3 regions of the Nocardia sp. JCM 38205 genome follow, and region 1 is predicted to be linked to each of the others. Evidence: riboswitches for the same ligand, from Rfam matches in the RefSeq annotation. Region 1 holds a riboswitch; each other region holds the start of a gene.
What was found. A riboswitch is a leader RNA that binds a small molecule or an ion and turns the genes downstream of it on or off. The one in region 1 is predicted to bind S-adenosylmethionine.
Positions count from the first base shown of each region.

Region 2: linked by a shared signal. The riboswitch ahead of AC4HOU_RS09615 (rhodanese-like domain-containing protein) and the one ahead of AC4HOU_RS12650 (aminotransferase class V-fold PLP-dependent enzyme) in region 1 are both predicted to bind S-adenosylmethionine.
Region 3: linked by a shared signal. The riboswitch ahead of AC4HOU_RS20320 (ABC transporter substrate-binding protein) and the one ahead of AC4HOU_RS12650 (aminotransferase class V-fold PLP-dependent enzyme) in region 1 are both predicted to bind S-adenosylmethionine.

Region 1 covers NZ_JBYHFL010000003.1:200,966-206,871, forward strand. Annotated here, with positions in the region: gene AC4HOU_RS12645 (Pls/PosA family non-ribosomal peptide synthetase) at 1-1,662, opposite strand, end outside; SAM riboswitch class IV at 1,866-1,979, shown strand; gene AC4HOU_RS12650 (aminotransferase class V-fold PLP-dependent enzyme) at 2,025-3,344, shown strand; gene AC4HOU_RS12655 (flavin reductase family protein) at 3,533-4,003, opposite strand; gene AC4HOU_RS12660 (YbaK/EbsC family protein) at 4,130-4,603, opposite strand; gene AC4HOU_RS12665 (crotonase/enoyl-CoA hydratase family protein) at 4,706-5,527, shown strand; gene AC4HOU_RS12670 (inorganic diphosphatase) at 5,677-5,906, opposite strand, start outside.
Region 2 covers NZ_JBYHFL010000002.1:615,375-621,280, forward strand. Annotated here, with positions in the region: gene AC4HOU_RS09590 (hypothetical protein) at 1-145, opposite strand, end outside; gene AC4HOU_RS09595 (C40 family peptidase) at 189-686, shown strand; gene AC4HOU_RS09600 (amidohydrolase family protein) at 693-1,562, opposite strand; gene AC4HOU_RS09605 (FAD-dependent oxidoreductase) at 1,617-3,008, opposite strand; gene AC4HOU_RS09610 (Rv0361 family membrane protein) at 3,174-3,644, shown strand; SAM riboswitch class IV at 3,710-3,824, shown strand; gene AC4HOU_RS09615 (rhodanese-like domain-containing protein) at 3,844-4,260, shown strand; gene AC4HOU_RS09620 (O-succinylhomoserine sulfhydrylase) at 4,257-5,471, shown strand; gene AC4HOU_RS09625 (DJ-1/PfpI family protein) at 5,586-5,906, shown strand, end outside.
Region 3 covers NZ_JBYHFL010000005.1:306,389-312,294, reverse strand. Annotated here, with positions in the region: gene AC4HOU_RS20325 (ABC transporter permease) at 1-896, opposite strand, end outside; gene AC4HOU_RS20320 (ABC transporter substrate-binding protein) at 893-2,518, opposite strand; SAM riboswitch class I at 2,596-2,689, opposite strand; gene AC4HOU_RS20315 (glycosyltransferase family 2 protein) at 2,879-4,096, opposite strand; gene AC4HOU_RS20310 (LppM family (lipo)protein) at 4,132-4,899, opposite strand; gene AC4HOU_RS20305 (TerC family protein) at 4,978-5,906, opposite strand, start outside.

The DNA.
Region 1 (5,906 bases):
TGCCGCCGAGAGCGAGCCGCCGCCGAGATCGAAGAAATCAGCGTCCGCGCCGGTGATCTCGGCGCCGAGGATCGAACTCCACAGCTCGGCCACCCAGGCGGCGGTGCCGGTGAGCCCGTGGTCGACGGTCTCGTCGCTGCCGCCCACCGGCCAGGGCAGGGCGTCGCGGTCGACTTTGCCCGAGGTGCGGGTGGGTAGTTCCGGCACCACCACCAGCCGCGGCACCAGCGGGGCGGGCAATTGCTCGGCGAGCAGCGCGCGGGCGGCCTTGATGTCGTAATCGGGTGGGATACCGGTGAGGTAGCCGACCAGGATCTGATTGCCTGCGGCGGTGGTGCGGACGGCGGCGGCCGCACCGCTCACCCCGGGCAGATGTTGCAGCGCGTTGTCGAGTTCGCCGAGTTCGATGCGGCGCCCGCCCACCTTCACCTGATCGTCGGCGCGGCCGATGAAGACCAGTCCGGCCTTGTCGTTGCGCACCAGATCGCCGCTGCGGTAGGCGCGTTCCCAGCCGAGGGAGGCCAGCGGCGCGTACTTCTCGGCGTCCTTGGCCGGATCCAGATAGCGGGCCAGGCCGACGCCGCCGATCACCAGTTCGCCGGATTCGCCCTCGCCCACCGGATTACCGGCGGCGTCGACGACGGCCAGATCCCAGCCGTCCAGCGGCAAACCGATGCGCACCGGCCAGTTCCCGTCCAGCAGCGCCGCGCACGCGACGACGGTGGTTTCGGTGGGGCCGTAGGTGTTCCACACCTCGCGTTCGGATTCCGGGTCGCCCGCCAGACGTTCGGCCAGCTCCGGCGGCACGGCCTCGCCGCCGAAGATGAGCAGCCGCACCGGTTCCAGCGCTTCGGCGGGCCAGGTCGCCGCCAGCGTCGGCACGGTGGAGACGACGCTGATCTCGTGCCGCACCAGCCACGGACCGAGATCGGCGCCGGTGCGCACCAGCGCGCGAGGTGCGGGGACCAGACAGCCGCCGTGCCGCCAGGCCAGCCACATCTCCTCACAGGAGGCGTCGAAGGCCACCGACAGTCCGGCCAGCACCCGGTCGCCGGGGCCGATCGGGGCATCGCGGAGGAACAACCGGGCCTCGGCGTCGACCAGGGCGGCAGCGTTGCGATGGGTTACCGCAACACCTTTCGGCGTGCCGGTGGAGCCGGAGGTGAAGATGATCCAGGCGTCGTCGGCGGGGGAGGGCTGCTGCGGCCCGTCGGGTTGCCCATCGTTTGCCGTGCTGGCGTGCTCGGTCGCTTCGATCCCGGCGGCGGTGACGATCGCGGTGACCCGCGCCTCGCCGAAGACCAGGCGGGCGCGTTCGTCGGGATCGTCGGCGTCCACGGGTACGTAGGCCGCGCCCGCGTGCAGTACCGCGAGAATCGTGACGTAGAGCTCACGGGTACCGGACGGCATCCGCACCCCGACGCGGTCGCCGCGCCGCACCCCCGCCGCGCCGAGGCGCTCGACCGTCGCGGCGATCTCGGCGAGGAGCTCGGTGTAGGTGAGGGCGGTATCGCCGTCGTCGATGGCGGGGGCGTCCGGATGGGCACGTGCCGTCTCGGCGAGGATGTCGACCAGCGTTCGCGCAGGTGGGGCGAGGGTCGAACGTAGCAGCGGATCGAGCTCCTGGACCGAACCATCGGTGTCGATCTGCGGCTGGAGCATCACGTCCGGCCCACCTTCCTCAGCACTGTCCGGCAGTAACCATGTTCGGCGGTACGGCCTCACCAACTAATTCTCGAAGACGGTTGTTTCATACGAGGGTTACCAATGGGCAAACGGAAAACACCCCGGTGACCAGTAGTCAACGGTACCCGCAGCGCGGGACGGGTTGACAGCGGCGCGGCCGGTCTGCCAATCTCGCCACAGGTCATGAGTGCCAGCGTCAAGCCCCGGCTTGCTGGCCGGCAACCCTCCTCCGCGGTGGGGTGCTCCGGGTGACGACCGGGCCGACGCCCGACCGGGCGCGGCAAGCGCGGACTCGACGAATCCTCTTTCGCGGGTCCCTAAGCCGATGGGATGACGTGATGACCGCTGTGTTCGATCAGACCTGTGCCGCCCTCGCCAGGGTCTCCGGAGACGACCTCCAGGTACCCCTCGTACAGGGCGGGACCTGCACTTACGCCAATTTCGACTATGCCGCGAGCGCGCCCGCGCTGGCTCAGGTCGCCGACCGGGTGCAGCGGCTGCTGCCGCTCTACGCCAGCGTGCACCGCGGCGCCGGCTACGCCTCGCGGATCTCCACCGAATGCTATGAGGCCGCCCGCGGTTCGGTGGCCCGGTTCCTGGATGCGGCAGACGACCAGGTGGTGGTCTTCACCCGCAACACCACCGACTCGCTGAACCTGCTCGCCGCCTGCGTGCCCGGCGACACGGTGGTGCTCGATGTCGAACACCACGCCAATTTCCTGCCCTGGCAACGGCGTGGGCGGCGCGTGGTGGCCGCGGCCGATACCGTCGAGGAGACGATTCGCCGGCTCGTCGCCGAGTTGTGCGCGAAACCGGCTGCGCTGCTGGCGGTTACCGGTGCCTCCAATGTGACCGGGGAAGTGCTGCCGCTGGCCCGGCTGGCCGAGATCGCCCACCAGTGCGGCGCCCGCATCCTGGTCGACGCCGCGCAGCTGGCACCGCATCGGCGAATCAGCCTGCGCGAGTGCGGCATCGATTATCTCGCTTTCTCCGGTCACAAGCTGTACGCGCCGTTCGGCGCGGGGGTGCTGGTGGGTAAGCGGGATTGGCTCGATGCGGCGCCGCCGTACCTGGCCGGCGGTGGTGCGGTGCGTGAGGTGCGCGTCGACGGCACCGAGTGGGCACCCGCGCCGCAACGGCACGAGGCCGGTTCGCCGAATGTGCTCGGTGTCGCGGCCCTGGCCGCTGCCTGCGACGCACTGTCCGAGATCGACGCCGAGCGGGTGATCGCGCACGAACGGCGGCTCGCCGAGCGGCTGCGCGCGGGCTTGTGCGCGATCCCGGGTGTGCGGCTGCTGCGCCTGTGGTCCGACAGCCCCGACACCGTCGGCATCGTCGCCTTCACACTCGACGGTTTCGCACCCGGCCAGGTGGCTGCGTATCTGTCGGCCGAACACGGCATCGGTGTGCGCGACGGCCGGTTCTGCGCGCATCCGCTGCTGGCCAGGCTGGGGCTCGATGGCGCGCTGCGCGCGAGCATCGGCCTCGGCACCGATTCCGCCGACGTGGACCGGCTGGTCTCGGCGGTCGCCGCGCTCGTGCAGGACGGCCCCGCATGGGATTACACCTGCACCAGCGGGCTGTGGAATCCGAGCCCGGAAACCAGGTCGTTCACCGGCGCCGAGGATGCGGGTGCGGCGCCCTGCCTCATCGGCTGACCGCCGGCACCGGCCACCGAGGTGTTGCGGGATTCTGGACGACCCGGTGCGAGCACTGCCGCCATCGCATCGGCCCCGGGGCGCAGCCGCTTGCCGTCACTCCGTGGCACCCTCTGCGCGGAGCGGCTGGGTGCCGGTGCGTGGTCCAGCAGCCGGTCAGAGCAGGCCGGGCAGGTGACCGCGCCGAATCAGTCCTCGTCCAGCGGGGTGGGGCGGTGGTAGCGCCCGTTGTGATACAGCAGCGGCGCGGCCGCCGGCTTCTCCTCGGTGGCGTCGTGCACGCGGGTCACCCGGCCGACGATGAAGGTGTGATCGCCGATGGGAATGCGCTGCTCGACGGTGGTGCGCAGCCAGATCGGCGTACCGTGCAGGACCGGTTCGCCGGTGTCCAGCGTGGTCCACAGCGACCGGTCGGTGAAGCGTTCCTCGGCGCTGCGCGCGAACCGCTGCGCGATATGGCGCTGATGTTCGCCGAGGAAATGGATCACCACCGAATCCGCCTCGCTCATCGCCGCCAGGCTCGACGAGGTGTGCGCGATATTGAACGACACCAGCGGCGGTTCCAGCGACAGCGACGCGAACGAGGTCGCCGTGAACCCGACCGGGCCGTTCGGCGACGACAATGTCACCACCGTCACCCCGGACGGATAGTGCCGCATCGAGGCGCGGTACTGCTCGGCGGTGATGCCGCTCAGGTCGTCGGGCACCCGCAGCCGGGCTTCCGCGGCGGTCGGTTCATGCGCGTCGGTCACATGACGAAACTACTGCCTGCCGCTACACGGGTTTCAGTCCACGTCGATCGGCAGGCCCGCGGTGATGCGTACCAGTTCCCGAAAGGTCGTGCGGAACACCGCATCCGGATGACCGCCGGCCGCCCACAGTTCGCGGTGGTGGGACAGGGCGGTGTCGACCCAGGTGGGAATGTTGGTCGGATGGCCGACGGGGGCGACGGCATCCACGGGATGGCCGGTCACTTCGAGGACGAGCTCGTCGGGGGCGGGCGTGAGGGTGCCTTCCAGCCGTTCGCCGGTGTGGGCGAGATCCACGTCGTGGCCGCCGGAGACCAGCAGCAGCACCGGATCATCGTCGAGCAGGTACAGCCGGGCCAGGGTGATGGCGCCGATGTCGACGCCGAGGGCGCGGGCGGCGTCGGCCGCGGCGGTGGGCCGATCCGGGTGGGTGACGATGACGCCGTGGTGGCCCCGGGCGATCAGGGTGTCCGCGACCCGGCAGGCGACCGGAGGAAGTGACCTGCGCATGAATCCAGGGTAGAGCTAACCGCTTCCGGCTGCCGGGTTCGCGATAACGGGTTCCATCCCACACGGTATCGCCGCCGTTACCGCCGTGTATACGCTGTACAGATGACTGATTGGCAGGCTTTCACCGTCGAAACCAGCGACCACGTCGCGCAGGTCACCCTGACCGGCCCCGGTAAGGGCAATGCGATGGGCCCCGACTTCTGGCGCGAGCTCCCCGAGATCTTCACCGCCCTCGACGCCGACCCCGAGGTCCGCGCGATCGTGCTGACCGGTTCGGGCAAGCACTTCTCCTACGGTCTGGACCTGCCCGCGATGAGCGGCACCTTCGGCCCGCTGCTCGCCGACAAGGCGCTGGCCGCCCCGCGCACCGACTTCCTGCACGAGATCCGCCGCATGCAGGCCGCGGTGACGGCGGTGGCCGACTGCCGCAAGCCCGTCATCGCCGCGGTCTCGGGCTGGTGCATCGGCGGTGGCCTGGACCTGATCGCCGCCGTCGACATCCGCTACGCCAGCGCCGAGGCCAAGTTCAGCCTGCGTGAGGCCAAGGTCGCCATCGTCGCCGATATCGGCTCGCTGCACCGGCTGCCCGCCATCATCGGCGAAGGTCACCTGCGCGAACTGGCCTACACCGGCAAGGACATCGACGCCGCGCGGGCGGAGAAGATCGGCCTGGTCAACGACGTCTTCGACGATCAGCAGGCCACCCTGGAGGCCGCGCACGCCACCGCGCGGGAGATCGCCGCCAACCCGCCGCTGGTGGTGCAGGGCGCCAAGGACGTGCTGTATCAGCGCAATGCCTCCGAGGTGGCCGAAGGGCTGCGCTATGTGTCGGCGTGGAACGCGGCGTTCCTGCCGTCGGAGGATCTGACCGAGGCGATTCAGGCCGTCTTCGAGAAGCGCGCCCCGCAGTTCAAGGGCCGCTGAGCGAGCAGTCCGGGTGAGGGGACCGTCTCCATTGCCGAACGCCGAGCGGCACACCACCGAGACGCCTGGTCGGGCGCTATCTCGGTGATGTGCCGCTGTCGATCTATGGTGCGACCGCTCGACGTCTCAGCGGGCCGCCCCGGCGACGCTCAGTGTCCGCCCTGGTCCTTCAGGCGCTGGATGGACGCCTCGACCTCGGCTTCGGCCTCGGCGCGGCCGACCCACTCCGATCCCTTGACGTACTTGCCGGGCTCGAGGTCCTTGTAGCGCTCGAAGAAGTGCTTGATCGCGGCCAGCTCGAACTCCGGGACGTCCTTCAGGTCCTGGATGTGGTCCCAGCGCGGGTCACCGGCGGGCACGCACAGCACCTTGTCGTCGC
Region 2 (5,906 bases), on a different contig from region 1:
TGCGCCGGGTATTGCTGCTGGCACTCGGGTCGGCCGCGGCGGTGGCGCTGCTACCGGCCACCGGCTCGGCGACGGCGCAACCGCTGGTAGTTCCAGGAATCGGCACATTCGAAACTCCGTTGGACACCGTGCCGGACAGCTTCACGGCTCCGAAAATCGACAACATTCCGGCACATGAAATTCCCCAGGTGAAAATAGGTGAAATTCCGGCCATCGTGCCCGCGAGGGCCGAGCTCATGCCGGTGCGGGTCGAGCCGATCGACCTCACCATCCCACCGCTACCGTTCGCCCTACCGCAGCTCCCGGGCGTGCAGCCACCAGCACCCGCGTCCGTCCCCGAGCAGACCCGTGGCGAGGCCGCGATCGCCGCCGCCCGCAGCAAGCTCGGCGCGACCTACGTCCCCGGCGCGACCGGGCCCCATTCCTTCGACTGCTCCGGATTGGTGCAGTGGTCCTACCGCCATGCGGGCGTCGACCTACCGCGTACCAGCCATCAGCAGCTGGCCGCCGGAACTCCCGTCTCGCGCAACGATCTACGCCCCGGCGACCTGGTGTCGTTCTATGGTGGCGGGCACTCGGCGCTGTACTCCGGCGGCGGCAAGGTCATTCACGCCGCGACGTCCGGCGAAGGCGTCGTCGAATCCGATATGGCGGCAATGCCATTCGCCGGCGCCCGCCGATACTGACCGATCTCACTCCACGATCGGCAGCGGAACCGTATCCGTCGCTCCTGATTTCGGCAGCTCCGCGCGCGGAATAGGCATGGTAGGCGCGGGCGGGGCGTGCAAGGGAAGTGTCGGATCGGGGTCGGCGATCGGCCGCTGGACCGGCGGCAGCCGGTAGAAGGCGCGGGCGTTGTCTTCGAGCACTTTGTGCATATCGGTGCCGACCACGTCGCAGATCAGGTCGACATCCGAGTCTTCGAACGGCCTGCCCGCACGGGTGCCCGGAAGGTCGGTGCCGAACATCAGGGCTTCCGGGTTCACCGCGTGAATGCGGCGCAGCGCGGCGGCGACCTCCATGTCGACGCGGCCGAACCCGGTGGCCTTCACCCTGGCGCCGCGGTCGACCAGATCCAGCAGGAACGGCAGTCCTTCCTCGGACATGCCCATGTGGTCGACCGACAGGGCGGGCAGCTTCAACACCACCGGTTGCAGCGAGGCCAGCATCTGACCGTCGATATAGACCTCGACATGCCAGCCCGCGAGCTCGTAGGCGCGCACCGCCTGCAATGTCATGGCGGCGATGTCGGCGGCGGCACGCTTGAGGTTGAACCGCAGCGCCCGCACCCCGACCTTGTCCAGCTCGACGATCTCCTCGTCACCCGCGTCCAGCGGCAGCCGGGTGACGCCGACCCAGCCCTCGCCGAGTTCGGCCAGCGCCGCCCGCAGATAGCTCTGATCGCTGCCCTGGAAGGACGCGCTGACCACGGCCCCACCGGTGATGTCGAAGCGCGACATACGCTTTCGATAGTCATCGATGGTGTAGGGCTCCGGCAGGTAGCCCTCATTCTCGATCAGCGGAAACCGCGGATCGATGATGTGGACATGGGCATCGAACACGTGTACAGCATGCCTCAGCGTCGGATTTCGCGCCTCCCCGATCCCGGGGAGCGGTCAGACTTTGTGCGGCTCGCTGGCGCGCAGCATGTCCTCGCGTTCCACGACCTTGACGCGCTCGCGGCCTTCGGGTTCGCCGAGGGCCCGCTCGTGGGCGTCGAGGCGGTACCAGCCGTCCCAGGTGGTGAACGGGATGCCCTTGCCCTCGAGGAACTCGATCACCGCTTCGGGCTCGGGGCGTTCGGCGGGGGTGAAGTCCTTGCTGTCGTCGAGCAGGCAGGCCACGGTCTCGTTGGCGTCGCCCTTGGTGTGGCCGATGAGGCCGACCGGGCCGCGCTTGATCCAGCCGGTGACGTAGGTGGCGGGCATGTAGCGCGCCTTGCCGTCGGCGTCTTCGTCGGCCAGCACGCGGCCGGCCTCGTTGGGCACCACGCCGGCCTGATCGTCGAAGGGCAGGTTGGTGATGTTCTGCGACAGGTAGCCGACGGCGCGGTAGACCGCCTGCACATCCCAGGTCTTGTACTCGCCGGTGCCCTTGACGTTGCCGGTGCCGTCGAGCTGGGTGCGCTCGGTCTTGAGGCCGACGACCTTGCCGTTCTCGTCGCCGAGCACCTCGGCGGGCGACTCGAAGAAGTGCAGGTAGAGCCGGTGCGGGCGGTTGCCCTGATCGCGGATGGCCCACTGCTCGAGGGTGTTGGCGACCATGTCGACCTGCTTGGAGTGGCGGCGCGCGGCCTCGGAGCCCTCGTCGTAGTCGATGTCCTCGGGATCGACGATGACCTCGATGGTCGGCGAATGATCCAGTTCGCGCAGCTCCAGCGGGGTGAACTTGGCCTGCGCCGGGCCGCGACGCCCGAAGACGTGCACCTCGACGGCCTTGTTCTCCTTGAGGCCCTTGTAGACGTTCGGCGGGATCTCCGTGGGCAGCAGTTCGTCGCCGGTCTTGGCCAGCACGCGCGCGATGTCCAGCGCGACGTTGCCGACACCGAGGACGGCGACCTTCTCCGCATCCAGCGGCCAGGTGCGCGGCACATCCGGGTGGCCGTCGTACCAGGAGACGAAGTCGGCGGCGCCGTAGGAGCCGTCCAGGTCGATACCGGGGATCGGCAGGGCGCGGTCGGCGTTGGCGCCGGTGGAGAAGATCACCGCGTCGTAGTAGACCCGCAGGTCGTCGAGGGTGATGTCGGAGCCGTAATCGATATTGCCGAGCAGGCGAACCTGCGGCTTGTCGAGCACCTTGTGCAGGGCGGTGATGATGCCCTTGATGCGCGGGTGGTCGGGGGCGACGCCGTAGCGGATCAGGCCGAACGGCGCCGGCATGCGCTCATAGAGGTCGATGGACACATCCGCATCCGACTTCATCAACGCGTCGGCGGCGTAGATACCGGCCGGTCCGGCACCCACGATCGCGATGCGGAGCGGGCGTGCAGCTGCGGTCTGTTCGGTCATCGTTTACGCGCACCTTATTGGTCGAGACAGTTAATGGGCGTCGGTGTTTAGCTTAGGCTAACTTGACGCACGGCTGGATTTCACCTGCACGGCACCGGCCGCGATCCCGCCGATTCTATCGGGGGCCTCGCGAGTGGCCTCGGGGGACCAAGGGATCATCAGCTCATGAGCGATCAGCAGCCAGATCCGGGCGCGGCCCGGCGCGAACCGGGCGACGAGCCCGAATCCGGCGATTCGACCCGGTCGATGGCGCCGTTCATCATCGCCGCGGTGATCGCGGCGCTCGTGCTCGCCGTCATCGTCATCGCCGAGCTGGTCTCGCCGGTTGAGAAAAATGTCACAGAGGCCGACCGGGTAGCCGCCGCGGTGCGTGACTTCGGTGAGGTGAGTTCGCGCTACGGCCTGCTTCCGCCGGAGGAGGCGGTGTGCCCGGACTTCGATCCGAAGCGCTCGCCGATGGCGGGCAGGCTGGACGAAGGCGAGACCGGAAAAGCCGTAGAAATCACGAAACTCGAGGATCTGAAGGTCGAGGGCGACCGCGCGACCGCCACCGTCACCAGCAAGGTCGATGGCGCCGAGGCAGCCGGGAACTGGACCCTGAAACGGGTCGACAACACCTGGCTGGTCTGCCACTGAACCCCAGCGCAAGGCCCTGATCGGGGGTTTGACAGGGCAACCCCCGGCCAGGCAATCTCATTTCAGGTCATGAGTGCCAGCGTCAAGCCCCGGCTTGCTGGCCGGCAACCCTCCTCCGCGGTGGGGTGCTCCGGGTGACGACCTGGCGCGCATCGAAGCCAGATGCGGCAAGTGCGGATTCTCGAGGAAGGTGCCACACATGACTTATGCCGGCGACATCACTCCGAAACAGGCGTGGGAGATATTGCGCGACGATCCCCGGGCGGTTCTGGTGGACGTGCGGACCGAGGCCGAATGGAAATTCGTCGGCATCCCCGACACCAGCGCCATCGACCGGCAGACCGTGCTGATCGAATGGGTCGACGGCACCGGCGCGCGTAATCCCGAGTTCGCCCAGCAGCTGCGCACCATCCTCGACGGGCGTGACCCGGATGCCCCGGTGGTGTTCCTGTGTCGCTCCGGCCAGCGTTCGGCGCATGCCGCCAGCCTGGCGACCAGCGCGGGCATCGAGCCGTCGTACAACGTCAGCGAGGGGTTCGAGGGCCCGCTCGACGAGTTCGGTCACCGCGGTAGCGCCGGCTGGCGTGCCGACGGCCTGCCCTGGCGGCAGTCGTGATCACCGGCGGTGCGTTCGACCGGCCGCTGCCGGAGGGCGTCGGTCCGGCCACCCTCGGCGTGCGCGGCGGCCTGCGGCGCTCTGGGTTCGAGGAGACCTCCGAAGCGCTCTACCTGACCTCGGGCTTCGTCTACGAGAGTGCGGAGGCGGCCGAGGCGGCGTTCACCGGTGACGTCGAGCATTTCGTCTACTCCCGCTACGGCAATCCGACGGTCGCCACCTTCGAGGAGCGGATGCGGCTGATCGACGGCGCCGAAGCGTGCTTCGCCACCGCCAGCGGCATGGCAGCGGTCTTCACCGCGCTGGGCGCGCTGCTCGGTGCGGGTGACCGGCTGGTGGCCGCGCGCAGTCTGTTCGGTTCGTGTTTCGTGGTGTGCAACGAGATTCTGCCGCGCTGGGGCGTGGAGACGGTGTTCGTCGACGGCGAGGATCTCGACCAGTGGGAGCAGGCGCTGTCGGTGCCGACCACCGCGGTGTTCTTCGAGACCCCTGCCAACCCGATGCAGACCCTGGTCGACGTGCGCCGGGTGAGCGAGCTGGCCCATGCGGCGGGCGCGAAAGTGGTGCTGGACAACGTCTTCGCTACGCCCCTGCTGCAACGCGGCTTCGAGCTCGGTGCCGATGTGGTGGTGTATTCGGGCACCAAGCACATCGACGGGCAGGGCCGGGTGCTCGGCGGTGCGATCCTCGGTTCCGCGGATTACATCGGCGGGCCGGTCAAGAATCTGATGCGCCACACCGGCCCCGCGCTCAGCCCGTTCAACGCCTGGACGCTGCTCAAGGGCCTGGAGACGATGCCGCTGCGGGTGAAGCATTCGACCGAATCCGCCCTGCGGATCGCGCGGTTCCTGGAGGGCAACGACGCTGTCAGCTGGGTGAAATACCCGTTCCTGGAATCGCATCCGCAATACGACCTGGCCGCGAGTCAGATGAGCGGCGGCGGCACCGTTGTCACCTTCGAGTTGAAGGCGCCCGAGCACGAGGCGAAGAAGCGCGCCTTCGAGGTGCTGAACCGGCTGCGCATCGTCGACCTGTCCAACAACCTGGGTGATGCGAAGACCCTGATCACCCATCCGGCCACCACAACCCATCGCGCGATGGGGCCGGAGGGACGCGCCACCATCGGGCTCAGCGACGGTGTCGTGCGCATCTCGGTGGGGCTAGAGGATGTGGAGGATCTGCTCGGCGATCTGGAGCACGCGCTGAGCTGAGTTCGCTCGCCGCGGCGTCCGTACGCTGCGGAAAGGGCCGGTGCCCGGTGGTGCCGGCCCTTTTTCACATCCGAGGTATTGACAGCATCCTGTCAAACATGACAGCATACTGTCATGACCACGAAGACAGTGCACGTAGCCGTTTACGATCTGCTCGCCGACTGGGAAGTGGGTGCGGCGATCGCGCAGATCAACCACAACGTGGGTTTGCAGCGCGAACCCGGTAGCTTTCAGGTCCGCACTGTCGCGCCGATGGGCGAGACCGTGACCACCATGGGCGGGATGCGCATCGTGCCGGATCTGGCGCTGGCCGAACTCGACGCCGCCGACAGTGCGCTGCTGATCCTGCCGGGATCGGAACTGTGGGACCGCGGCGGACTCAGTGGTTTCGCCTACGCGGCGCGGAAGTTCCTCGAAGCGGGCGTTCCGGTCGCC
Region 3 (5,906 bases), on a different contig from region 1:
AGCACGGGATACAGCAGATCCACCGCGAGGTTGACGACGACGAAGGCCAGCGCGCTCACCAGCACGATGCCCTGCACCACCGGAATGTCCTGGGCCAGCACCGACGTCTGAGTGAGCCGGCCGAGCCCCGGCCGGGCGAACACCGTCTCCACCACCACCGAACCGGCGAGCATGGTGCCCACCAGCACACCGGCGATGGTGAACGCGGGCACGCTCGCCAATCGCGCCACATGCCTGCGTTGCACCCACCAGCGCGAGGCGCCCTTGGCCAGCGCCACTTCGGTGAACGGCTGCCGCCACGTCGATTCCAGCCCGGCGGCCAGCACCTGCGCGATCACCGCCCCGATCGGGATGGCCAGCGTCACTGCCGGCAGCACCAGCCCACCGAACGCGGGCGCCAGCTGCCAGCGAAAGGAGAACAGCTGCAACAGGATCAGCGCGGTCCAGAACGTCGGCATCGATACCCCGACCGGCGGCAGCGCGGCCAGGGCCGAACGCAGCCACGGTGTGCGGGTGTAGGTGGCGGCGAAGGCCAGCGCGGTGCCGCCGGCCGCGGCGAACAGCAGGGCAAGCCCGGTGAGGGCGAGAGTCGAGGGCAGGGCGTCGACGATCGCCTCGGTGACCGGCTGCCCGGTGGCGATGGAGCGGCCCAGATCGCCGCGCACCGCATGCGACAGCGAACTCAGGTACTGCTCCCACAGCGGTTGATCCAGGCCGTACCTGGCGCGCATCTCGGCGAGGGCGGCCGCGTCCACCGGGGTGCCGCCGCCACCGCCGTCGGCCGCGATGGCCACCGGATCCGACGGCAGCAGGTACAGCACGACGAAGGAGATGGTGAACGCCGCCCACAGCACCCAGACCGCGGCCACGCACCGCAGCAGCACATACCGGGTCATGGCCGACGTCCGCTCAGCCAGGTGTCGAAGAACTGCAACCGGGCCGAGGCGTCGAACTTCAGGTCCTGCACGGCCGGGCCCGCACCGATGGCCTGCGACAACTCGACGGTCGGGATCCACAGTCCCTGATCGAGGATCTGCTGCTGGGCCTGCCCGATCAGCGCCGCCCGTGCCTGTGGGTCCACCGCACCGAGTTGTGCGGTCAGCACGTCGTCGAGAGCCTGGATCGGCGGGCGGACATTGAAATTGCGGCCGTCCAGGCCGAATCCGGTGCGCAGGATGTCGCCGTCGGCGCGGGTGCTGTTGTAGTACAGCGCGTCGAAATCCTTGCTGTTCTGCCGTGCGGTGTACTCGGCGATGGACACCAGGTCCAGCGTGAGGTCCACGCCCACCGACCGCAGCTGCTGCTGGATCAGTTCGAGGATCGCCTGATTACCGGCGAACACCTGACTGAACGTCACCGCGAATCCCAGGCGCTGCCCATCCTTGACCCGGATGCCGTCCGCGTCGGGCAGCCAGCCCGCCCGATCGAGGATGGCCCGCGCGGCGTCGGGATCGAAACTCACTGTCCGGGAAAGATCCTGGTATCCCGGCGTTCTGGAAGCGAGCACACTGGTCGCCGGACGGAACTGCGGCCCGAGCACGGTGTCGACGAGCTCGCGCCGGTCGATCGCGGTGAGCAGCGCACGGCGCACGTCGGGATCACGCAACGGTCCACGGGTCACATTCGGCTGGAATCCGAACGGGATACCCGGATTGGGGGTGCTGAGCACCCGGCCACCGCCGGCCTCGATCTGCGGTGCGTCCTGGGGGAGCGCGTCGCTGGCCGCATCGAGCTGATCCGAGGACAGCGAACCGGTCCGCACCCCGGATTCGGGCACCACGGTGAACTCGATGCGGTCGAGGTAGGCCTCACCCCGATGGCCGAACACCGCCGAGCCCCAGCGGTAGCCGGGGCGTTTCACCAGCGTGGCGGAGACGTCCTGGCGGTAGTCGGCGTAGGTGAACGGACCCGAGCCCACCGTCGCCGTACCCGCGCAGCGGTCCTCGGCGGGCAAGGCGGTGGTGGCGTCGGCGAGGATGCCGAGCTGCGGCGTCGAGGACGCTTGCAGGAATTGCGTATTCGGCGCGCTGAACTCCACCCGCGCCGTCAACGGATCGACCACCGTGGTGCCGACATAGCCGGTGAGGTAGCTGCTGCCCAGCGGTGCCTTGACGGCGCCGAGGGTGCGCACGATCGAATCGAAGCTCTTGCGCACCGAGTCGGCGGTCAGCGGTGTGCCGTCGCTGAAGCTCACCCCGTCGGCGAGGTGGAAGGTGAACGTCTTCGCGTCCGGGGCGATCTCCCAGCTGGTGGCCAGCCACGGCCGCAACTCGCCGGTCTCGGGATCTTGGTCGGTCAGCGAATCGACCACCTGCCGCGTCACATAGATCGTCTGGTTGGTGCCTGCCTGCGCGGGATCGGCGCAGGTCGGTGCCTGTGACAGGCCATAGCGCAACACCCCGCCCGGCTGCGGAGGGCCCGCGTCGGGCCCCGGCGTCGTGGTCCCGGAGCCGCAGGCGGCCAGGGTGGCGGCGGTGAGCACCGCGCCGGCAAAAGCCGCCTTGACGGGTACGGCCATGTCGTCGTCCTTTCTGACACGACCGACGAGCCCGGCGCGTCGCCGCGACGTGCGGACTGCGGACTCGACCATGTGTGCCTCCATCGGTCCCGGCAGAAGCACCCGCACCCGTGGACCGGGGGGTTGCTGCGACGTCGGCGAGCCAGGTCTCTCGGTCGCTCTGGATGGTGTCGCCGGACCGGAACCGGGTGGGCCTCCGGTCGGGCCGAATCATCATGCGTCGCAGGGAAACCGCAGCACAATGGTAGTAATCAGGGTGAGTTGAGCCCTTGTCCGGCGAGCCGGTGCGCGGTCGGGTAGGGGTGCGAAACGGGTGCCGCGGGCGCCTGCTCGGAGAGTGTGAGATCACGGGTCTCGGCCTCACTGCGTGAGCGAGCGGCCCTTCCACACGAGTGTCCGGCGCCGCCGGGCGCGGCGTGAACGTGCCCAGAGGTAGAGGTAGGCCGCGACCGATACCGGATGGGCGCACGCGGCGAGGATGTCGTCGCGACCGGGTGCCGCACCGCTGTCCAGGCGGCAGGTCACGAGGCGTCCCGCGACCGCGGCCACATAGCCCATCAGGCCGATCCGCCGGACCCGCCCGTGCCCGGCAACCAGGGCCAGCGGCGGCACCCAGTAGGCGAGCGCGGCAACGGCGCCCACCGCGAAACCACCTGCCGCCGAACCGCCGTAGGCCGACCAGAGCCACCGCGTATACCCGGCCTCCAGTTCGGCCGCATCACGGTACATGCGGGTGCATGCCATCGATCCGGCCGCCACCACTTCGGTGCGCAGGCCCTGACGCCGCATCACCCTGGCGATATCGAGATCCTCGGTGACGCTGCCCGCCACCGCCGCATGCCCGCCGATGGCTCGGTAGGCCGCCGCGTCGAAGGCCAGGAACTGCCCGCACGCCACCGCCATCGACGGGCGCGCACCCCGGTTCGCGAGCGCGATCGGCAGCGTCGTGGCCCACGACCAGCACAGCAGCGGCTGTACCAGTTGTTCGGCGGCCGAGTGCGCGAGTTGCCGCGGCCAGGGCGAGACCAGTGCGCAACGCCGCGCCCGCAATTCGGTCACCGCCGCGGCGATCGCCGCGGGTGCCAGCCGCACGTCGGCATCGACGAAGATCAACGCGGTGGCGCCGGTCGCGGCGGCCGCCTCGGCCAGCCCGGCGCACGCGGCGGCCTTACCGGTCCACCCCGGCTCGGGTTCGTCGTCGCAGCGCAGCACGGTGATGCGCGGGTCGTCGCCGGCCGCGTGCCGCGCCGCCGTCTCGGTGCCATCGGTCGAGCCGTCATCGAGGATCAGCACCCGCAACCCGGGCACACCCGTCTGCGCGCGCAGATCCGCGACCAGCCGCGGCAGCCGCTCGGCCTCGTCGCGCGCGGGGACACAGACGGCCACGGGCTCGGGCACCGGCGGGCCAGGCCGCAACCGGCGCATCGTCAGCAGATTCCCCACCGCGACAGCGCATCCCGCCACCGCGATCCCGGCGCCCACCCGCACCGCCCGCGCGACCAGCGGATGCGGTTCGCGCCGCGCTCGCGCATCGGAAGCGGCGCGCCGACGCCGCAACCCACCAGCCCCGCCGGTCATCGTCGCTCGACCACGCCGGGCCGGCACACCCTTACCTACTTACTGCGCACTTCGCGCCACCAACGGCCGAGGTCGAAGCTCGGTTCCGGGGCGTTCGGCGGCGCCGGATTGCGGTTGACGTAGGCCATGGCCGCCACCACGGCCGCCACGGCCAGGGTGATGCCGCCGACGATGCCTGCCCAGCCGGCGAACGAGCGGGTGTTCGGGTCGGCGTAACTCACCTCGGCGCGAATATTGGTGACGTCGCCGGGCGGCAGCTTCCACGACACCACCGAATCGCCCTCACGATTACCGTTCGTCTTAGCGATGCGGGCCGGGAACGCGATGCTGAACTGCACGTCCGAGCCGTGCGGCGGCACCGATTTCAGGTCGACGCGGCCATTGAGGCTGACCAGATCGCCGGTGCGCTGGAACTGCAACTGGAACATGCCCTGGGTCTGCTCCGACAGCTGACCGAGCTGCTGCACCTCACCGAAGTTCAGATCGTCGAAGAACACCTGACTGCCGACGTAGCCATCCTGGCTGTAGGGCTCCACCCGCATCTTGGTGGCCAGCGCGTCCGGCGCCTTCAACTGCGGGCCCTTGTCCTCGGGGTTGGCCGGGATCACCGCGGCGACGATACGGCCGGAGACCCGGTCGTTGGACGAGACACCCATCGAGGCCTGCACCCGCAGGCAGCCGGCCAGCACCGGCACCAGCAGAGCCGCCAGCAACACGGCCGCCGTCACCCGGATCCCGGGGCGGGGCGCGCGCGGCGAGGGGGCCGGAACGTCGGGTGTCGTGGTGTCGGGACTCGGCTGCACGGGTGACATCGTGCCAGGCGCGCGCCGCGCCACGCACGCGACACCGCGCATCGGCGCGATAGTCCCAGGTGGGTCTCGCTACCGGCTGCGCGCGGCCACCGCTTCGTCGTGGCGGCGATGGGCACGGTGCAGCAGCTCCATCAGTTCGTCCTCCTGCCGGATCCGTCGCCGGTACTTCTCCGGCAGCGCGCGCAGCCGCTGCTCCTCGCTGCGCAGCAGCCCGAAGATCCGGTCGCGTTCGGCCTGATCGGCGGTGTAGCCGAGGTCGAGGTAGTCGGTGGCGTGCCTGCGGGCATTGGCCACGGCCTGCTGGGCGCGCCCGCGCGGACTGATCACCGACACCACCACGGTGACCACCAGCACCAGCAGGATCACCAGCAGCGACGCACCGGTACTGATCTCGCCCACATGCACCGGATCGCCGTTGTTGATGAACGGCAGATTGTTCTCGTGCAGCGCGTGCAGGATCAGCTTGACGCCGATGAAACCGAGGATCGCCGCCAGTCCGAACGACAGGTAGATCAGCCGATCGAGCAGGCCGTCGATCAGGAAATACAGCTGCCGCAACCCCATCAGCGAGAACGCGGTCACGGTGAACACCACGTAGACGTTCTGGGTGAGCCCGAAGATCGCCGGAATCGAATCGAGCGCGAACATCACGTCGGTACCGCCGATGGCCACCATCACCAGCAGCATCGGGGTGAGCATGCGCTTGCCGCCGCGCACGGTGAACAGCTTGTCGCCGTCGTAATCGGGAGTGGTGCGAAACCATCTCTTGGCCACCCGGATCACGATGTTGTCCGCCGACCGGGTCTCGGTTTCCGCCGGAGCCAGCATATTGCCCGCGGTGACCAGCAGCAGCAGGCCGAAGATGTAGAACACCCAGGCGAAGGCGTTGATCAGCGAGGCGCCGAGGAAGATGAACCCGGTCCGCGCGATCAGCGAGAACACGATCCCGACCAGCAGCACCTTCTGCTGGTACTCGCGGGGAACGCGGAAACTGCCGA